3 regions of the Sinorhizobium sp. BG8 genome follow, and region 1 is predicted to be linked to each of the others. Evidence: predicted binding sites of a transcription regulator. Region 1 holds the regulator's gene; each other region holds the start of a gene.
The links. Region 1 encodes LexA, which represses DNA repair genes until DNA is damaged. Its sites were predicted from a motif close to TGTTCNNNNTGTGTTCNG; they were not measured.

Region 1 (2,269 bases):
ACGTGATCGTGACCCTCGGAGGTGCGTCCGTCGGCGACCATGACCTCGTCCAGGGCGTGATGCGAGAAGCGGGTATGCAGCTCGATTTCTGGCGTATCGCAATGCGCCCGGGAAAACCCTTGATGGTCGGCAAATTGGGTAAGGCACAGGTGTTCGGCCTGCCCGGAAATCCGGTTTCGAGCCTCGTTTGCGGTTTGTTGTTCCTGGAACCCCTCGTGCACCGGCTCGCTCGAACCCCGGCCAGGAATCGTTTGCGCACGCTGGTGACCGCGACCGCTCTAGCCGAGAACGATCGCCGCCAGGACTATTTGCGCGCACGCATCATCCGCTTGCAGGATGGCTCGCTCGCGGCGAGTGCGTTCGGCCAGCAGGACTCCTCCATGATGAAGGTTTTTGCCGGATCGGACTGCCTGATCGTCCGCCCGCCGCATGCCCCGGCACTGGAAGCCGGCGCGCAATGCGATGTCCTCATGCTGCGGGAGCCAGCCTGAGATTCTCGCTGCTTCGTCGAGAATAATCTCGCATTCTGCGCCGTACCTTCACGAAATCTTATCCACTTGCGGAACACATATGGAACATATAGTGTCTGTTCTGGATTTGTTTCACTAATGATTCTGGGGTGCAGGATATGCTGACGCGCAAGCAACAGGAACTTCTCTTGTTCATCCACGAGCGGATGAAGGAGTCGGGAATCCCGCCATCCTTTGATGAAATGAAGGATGCGCTCGACCTGGCATCCAAGTCCGGCATCCACCGGCTCATCACGGCGCTGGAGGAAAGAGGCTTCATCCGCCGCCTCCCGAACAGGGCGCGCGCCCTCGAGGTCATAAAGCTGCCGGACTCCTATTCATCGAGCCTTCAGCCGAAGCGCGGTTTCTCGCCGAGCGTGATCGAGGGAAGCAGAGGCAAGACACAGCCGCCTCCAGCACAGAAAGCGGCGGCAGGCGACGACTTCTCCTCGTCGGTCTCCATCCCCGTCATGGGCCGGATCGCTGCCGGTGTGCCGATTTCCGCTATCCAGAACAACACCCACGACATTACCATTCCGGCCGAAATGATCGGCAGCGGCGAGCACTATGCCCTTGAGGTCAAGGGCGACTCGATGATCGAGGCCGGCATTCTCGATGGTGACACCGTCATTATCCGGAATGCCAGCAACGCCAATCCGGGTGAAATCGTAGTAGCCCTCGTGGACGACGAGGAAGCGACGCTAAAGCGGTTCCGTCGCAAGGGTGCGTCCATCGCTCTCGAGGCGGCAAACCCCGCATACGAAACAAGGATCTTCGGCCCTGACCGCGTGAAGATCCAGGGAAAGCTTGTGGGGCTCATCCGCCGCTATCATTGAGGCACGCGTCCGCCTGACGCCTACTCCGCCTTGAACTGATTGCTGCGCCAATCATATGTACGGTGCATGGCCCATGGCCTGTCCAATGACGTGATCGACGTCTCGATGCGGGCGTTCGCGGGAAATGACCCGTGCCCGCCCAGAGCATAGATTTCGAGCGCTCCTGTCCGCCTCAACGTCTGTGCCGTTACGATGGTGGCACTGCAAGCCGCGGATTTCAGGAATTGCGGCGCGATCACCAGATCTGCCGTTCCGCAGGCCGCTGCAAGGTAGGCCGGATCCTCGATTGCCACGATGCGCCATCCGGAAGGCGACCGTACGGCACACCATTGTTTCGGGCGGCATAGGAACCGCGAGGGTTCGGCTTGCGCGCCAAACGCCTCCTTCATCGCCGCGCGGACGGCTGGGCCGTCCTCCATTTTATGGTCGCGACCGGACAGCGTTTGACGCCGGGTTGCTGTCTCGCCGAATGTACTGGCACGCGCTGCGGCCATGTGGGGGGGGCTGTAGGGACCGAGACGCAGAGCTCGCCGCCACTGATCATAGACGAAGGCTGGCGGTTTCTGCCTGTTGATCGACACGCCTGTTGCAGAGACCACGCCAACGAGTTTTGCATCCTCGGAAACGAGTACCTCCGGCAGCCTCGTTTCCGGGAGGAGTGCCAGGATGCCAGCCGCGATGAGCGGAAGGCCGATAAGCCGCAGTCTCGTATGCAGGATGCAGAGCAAGCCGCCGCCCGCTGCGATCAGGTAGACGCTTTCCTGCGGTAGGCGGCCAGTGACGATTTCCCCTCCCCACCCCGCGACCCAGTGCGACATGTCGATCATCCACCCTATCCCCTTGCCCATCACATAGAGGGCAGGTTGGTCGATCCCGAACGGCATGAGCAGCATTGCGATCATGCCTGCGGGCATGACGACTAGG
Region 2 (2,269 bases), 470 kb from region 1:
ACAGCGAGCATACCGGCACGCACATGGATGCGCCGCTGCACTTCTCCGCCGACGGCCTTTCCGTCGCGGAAATTCCCGTTGGCAATCTCGTCGTTCCGCTGGCAGTCATAGACATCAGGGAGAAGGCCGCGTCCAACCCGGATGCGCAGGTTACCCCTGACGACCTGAAGGCCTGGATCGCGGCCAATGGCGAGATCCCGGAAAACGCTTGCGTGGCGATGAATTCGGGCTGGTCGGCCCATCTGGGAACCGACAAGTTCCGCAATGCCGACGGTGAGAAGAAGATCCACTTCCCCGGCTTCCATGTCGAGACTGTCCAGGCGCTCCTGGAGACGACGACCTCCGGCATCGCCGTCGACACGCTTTCGCTCGACTACGGCATCTCCCCCGACTTCGCCACCCACAACACCTGGCTTCCTGCGGGTCGCTGGGGGCTTGAGGCCGTCGCCAACCTCGACAAGGTGCCGGTAAAGGGCGCAACGATCATCGTCGGCGCACCGAAGGTTCGCGGCGGCACCGGCGGCCCGGCCCGCGTCTTCGCGCTCGCCTGATCCCGTCCGGGACCGGCGACATTCGCCGCCGGTCTCCTTTCGCGTTGCAAGGAATTCGCCATGAGCACCGTCAAGCCTCCCGCCGACCTCGAAGCCGATTCCCGCGTCAAGGCGGTGTTCGACGACATCCGGGCCACGCGCAGGTCCGACTTCATCAACAACATGTGGCTCTACCTCGCCTTCGACCCCGCCCTGCTGGAAAGCACGTGGCGCGAGGTCAAGGCCGTCATGGCAGCGCCCTCCGAACTCGATCCGCTGGTCAAGGAGATGCTCTACATCGCCGTCTCCGTCACCAATGGCTGCGGCTACTGCGTCCATTCGCACACGGCTGCCGCCAAAGCGAAGGGCATGACGGCCGGGCAGCACGCCGAACTCCTTTCCATCATCGCGCTCGCCGGCAAGACGAACCAGCTTGCGACCGCCCTCCAGGTACCCGTCGACTCGGCATTCGACGCCGATCGCGGCTGAGCGGACGCACCCTCAACCCGTCTGCCCCGCCGCACCCGTGCCGTCGGAGACGGGAGCGTGGAATAAAAGAAGAACGGAAAACTGGCCTTTCGCCCCCGAATCACTACATTGGGCCGCATGATGAGCGGTTACGACGATATTCCCTTCTTCGATGAAGACCCGGCGCTTGCGAAGAAGACACCGGTTCCCGAACGCAGCACAGGCGGCATTGCGGCACGCGCCATGGCCGCGCGCGATGCCTCGCGTGCCCCGGACTACCTCTCCGGCCTCAATCCGGAGCAGCGCGAAGCGGTCGAGACGCTCGACGGTCCCGTCCTCGTGCTTGCGGGCGCCGGCACCGGCAAGACCCGCGTGCTGACGACCCGCATCGCCCATATCCTTGCGAGCGGCCGCGCCTTTCCCTCGCAGATCCTCGCCGTGACCTTCACCAACAAGGCCGCGCGCGAGATGAAGGAACGCATCGGCTTGCTCGTCGGCGGCGCCGTCGAAGGCATGCCCTGGCTCGGAACCTTCCACTCGATCGGCGTCAAGCTTCTGCGGCGCCACGCCGAGCTCGTCGGCCTGCGCTCCGACTTCACCATTCTTGACACCGATGATGTCGTGCGGCTGATCAAGCAGATCATCCAGGCCGAGGGCCTCGACGACAAGCGCTGGCCGGCCAAGCAGTTCGCCGGCATGATCGACGGATGGAAGAACAAGGGTCTCGACCCGGCCCAGATTCCGGAAGGCGACGCCCGCGCCTTCGCCAACGGCAAGGGCCGCGAACTCTACGCCGCCTACCAGAACCGCCTCAGGACCCTGAACGCCTGCGATTTCGGCGATCTTCTGCTGCACCCGATCCGCATGTTCCGCGCCAATCCGGATATCCTGCGCGAGTACCACGACAGGTTCCGCTATATCCTCGTGGACGAGTACCAGGACACGAACACCGCCCAGTACATGTGGCTGAGGCTGCTGGCGCAGCGTGCGAAGGGCGTGCCGCAGAACGTCTGCTGCGTGGGTGACGACGACCAGTCGATCTATGGCTGGCGCGGCGCGGAGGTGGACAACATCCTGCGCTTCGAGAAGGACTTTCCGGGCGCCAAGGTCATCAAGCTCGAACGCAACTACCGTTCGACCGCCCACATACTCGGTGCCGCCGGGCATCTGATCGCCCACAACGAGGGCCGCCTCGGCAAGACGCTCTTCACCGACCGGCACGATCCAGACGACGACAAGGTCGTCGTCCATGCCGCATGGGATTCGGAAGA
Region 3 (2,269 bases), on a different replicon from region 1:
TCGCTGCCGCGAGAATGGGCTGGGTCGAGCGATAGTTCCGGTCGAGGGTGATGATGTCGGCGGCAGGGGTGAAGGCGCTGGGGAAGTCGAGGATGTTTCTAACCGTCGCCGCGCGGAACGAGTAGATCGACTGGGCATCGTCGCCCACGACCGTCAATCCGCCACCGCCGGGCCGGAGTGCCATGAGAATGGAGGCCTGGAGCCGGTTCGTGTCCTGATACTCGTCCACAAGGACATGGTCCCAGCGTCCGGCGATGTCGTCGGCCAGAACAGGATCGCTCACGGTCGTCGCCCAGTAGAGCAGCAGGTCGTCATAGTCGAGCACGTTTTGGGCCTGCTTGGCTTCGACATAGGACGCGAAGAGCTCTCGCAACTCTTTCTCCCAGCCCGCGCACCAGGGGAAGAATGTCTTGAGGACCTGATCGAGCGGTTCCTCGGCATTGACGGCGCGCGAGTAGATGGACAGGCAGGTACCCTTGGTGGGAAACCGGCTTTCGGTTTTCGAAAAGCCCAGTTCGTGCCGGATCAGATTCATGAGATCTGCCGAATCTTCCCGATCGTGGATTGTGAAGTCGGGGTTCAAGCCGATCTGATCGGCGTAGTCCCGCAGGAGCCTCGCACCGATGCCGTGAAATGTGCCGGCCCAGGTCAGCGCATCCGTCATGATCCCCGCATTCGCTCCAAGCACCTTCGCACAGATCCGTTCGACCCGGTGCGCCATTTCTGACGCGGCACGGCGCGAGAAGGTCATCAGCAGGATGCGCCGCGGATCGGCGCCATTGACGATCAGGTGAGCGACCCGGTGCGCCAGCGTGTTGGTCTTGCCGGAGCCTGCGCCTGCGATGACGAGCAGCGGTCCGGCCGTCGATCCGTCGGGCAGGTTCGACCCGTATTCGACGGCCCTGCGTTGGGCATCGTTCAGTTTGTCGAGATAGGCTGCCGCGCTCATTTAAACTCCAGCAGATTGCGTGTTCCGGCTTGTCGTTCCCTTGGCCGAGTCATCGAATCGAAAGAAACGGCGGAACATAGTGGGAACTTATGGCAAGCGCGCGTGCTTGGAAACCCTTGCCGAAACGCCCGTCGGCGGCCGGGCCGGAAACTCTTGAGGTCGCACTAGCGGCCTCGCGTCAATTGCACGAAATGCGCCAGACTACCGCCGGCAAAAGTTCGAGGCGGCCCTGGGTGAGGAACTACCTTAAGTCAAAGGGCTGGAGGATTTCCCCGACGCGGAGAAACACGAAAATGCGCTAGACGCTGAAAGCATCTCGCAAGCGGCCATAGAAAATCCGCGCCGCGACTCCGAACCGATGCAGCCCGTGAAACGGAATGGGGTGCAACCCGATATCGACCGGCATGGGAAAGGGCTGTGTCGCCCCGGTGGCGATGCGCTCCGCAAGCAGGCGCCCCATGAGGGTCGCCATCGCCACCCCGCGACCGTTGTATCCGAGCATCAGGTGGAGGCCTGCTTCCGGTTCGGTCAGGTGCGGGTAGTGGTCGGTGGTGAGCGCCACCTGTCCGCTCCATCGCCATGGCCACGCAACTCCTTTCAGTGATGGCCAGAGGCGTTCGGCATGCGAAACCAGATGACCGGTCCGTTCCTCTCCGCTGGTTTTCCCGGAGCTTCGGCCCCCCATAAGCAGCCGCCCCTGATGGTCGACGCGGTAGTACACGGTATTCCAGCCGATCTCATAGACAGAGGATCGGCTCGGCATGATGTCAGCGAGCAGGGCAGGTGGGAGTGGATCCGTGGCGACGATCGCGCTCATGACCGGAATGATGGTACGACGGAGGCCGGGCCACAGGTTATCGGTGTAGCCGTTCGTGCAGAGGATCGCATGCGGCGCCGTGACGGTGCCGGTGGGAGTTCTGACCTTCCAGTTCACCCCTTGTCTTTCGATTGTCTGGGCAGGCGAGAATGCGTGAATGCGTGCTCCAGCCCGAAGGGCGGCTGCCGCAATGCCGCGCGCATAGGCAAGCGGGTTGATGTGACCGCCGCGAGGATCGAACAGGCCCGACACGTAGTGGCGCGTAGCCGTTCTTCGCACCATCTCGACCGCCTCCAACCTTTCGACGGGTATGCCGCGCAGCGAGAGCTGGCGGAAGAGATCCTCTTCGCCTTTCTGCGATGGAAGATTGATCGCCGCCCGCAAGGTACCTGACCGCACGGGCGAGCAACCGATCTCGAGTCGCTCGATGAGATCGAACACTTCGTCGGGTGCCCCCTGGGAGAGCGCAAACATCCGTTGGCCGAGGTCGCTGCCGTGATCCG

Region 2: F3Y30_RS16350 (UvrD-helicase domain-containing protein) is a predicted target of LexA. The motif match lies at 1,078-1,095, and genes of this name have one in related genera.
Region 3: F3Y30_RS23335 (ATP-dependent helicase) is a predicted target of LexA. The motif match lies at 1,020-1,037, and genes of this name have one in related genera.

The regions. Positions count from the first base shown of each region.
Region 1 is NZ_CP044011.1:2,990,900-2,993,168, forward strand. It holds partial or broken gene glp (gephyrin-like molybdotransferase Glp) at 1-491, shown strand, start outside; gene lexA (transcriptional repressor LexA) at 629-1,345, shown strand; gene F3Y30_RS14140 (ComEC/Rec2 family competence protein) at 1,366-2,269, opposite strand, start outside.
Region 2 is NZ_CP044011.1:3,463,356-3,465,624, forward strand. It holds gene F3Y30_RS16340 (cyclase family protein) at 1-551, shown strand, start outside; gene F3Y30_RS16345 (carboxymuconolactone decarboxylase family protein) at 612-1,019, shown strand; gene F3Y30_RS16350 (UvrD-helicase domain-containing protein) at 1,137-2,269, shown strand, end outside.
Region 3 is NZ_CP044012.1:496,263-498,531, reverse strand. It holds gene F3Y30_RS23335 (ATP-dependent helicase) at 1-949, opposite strand, end outside; gene F3Y30_RS23330 (FAD-binding oxidoreductase) at 1,248-2,269, opposite strand, start outside.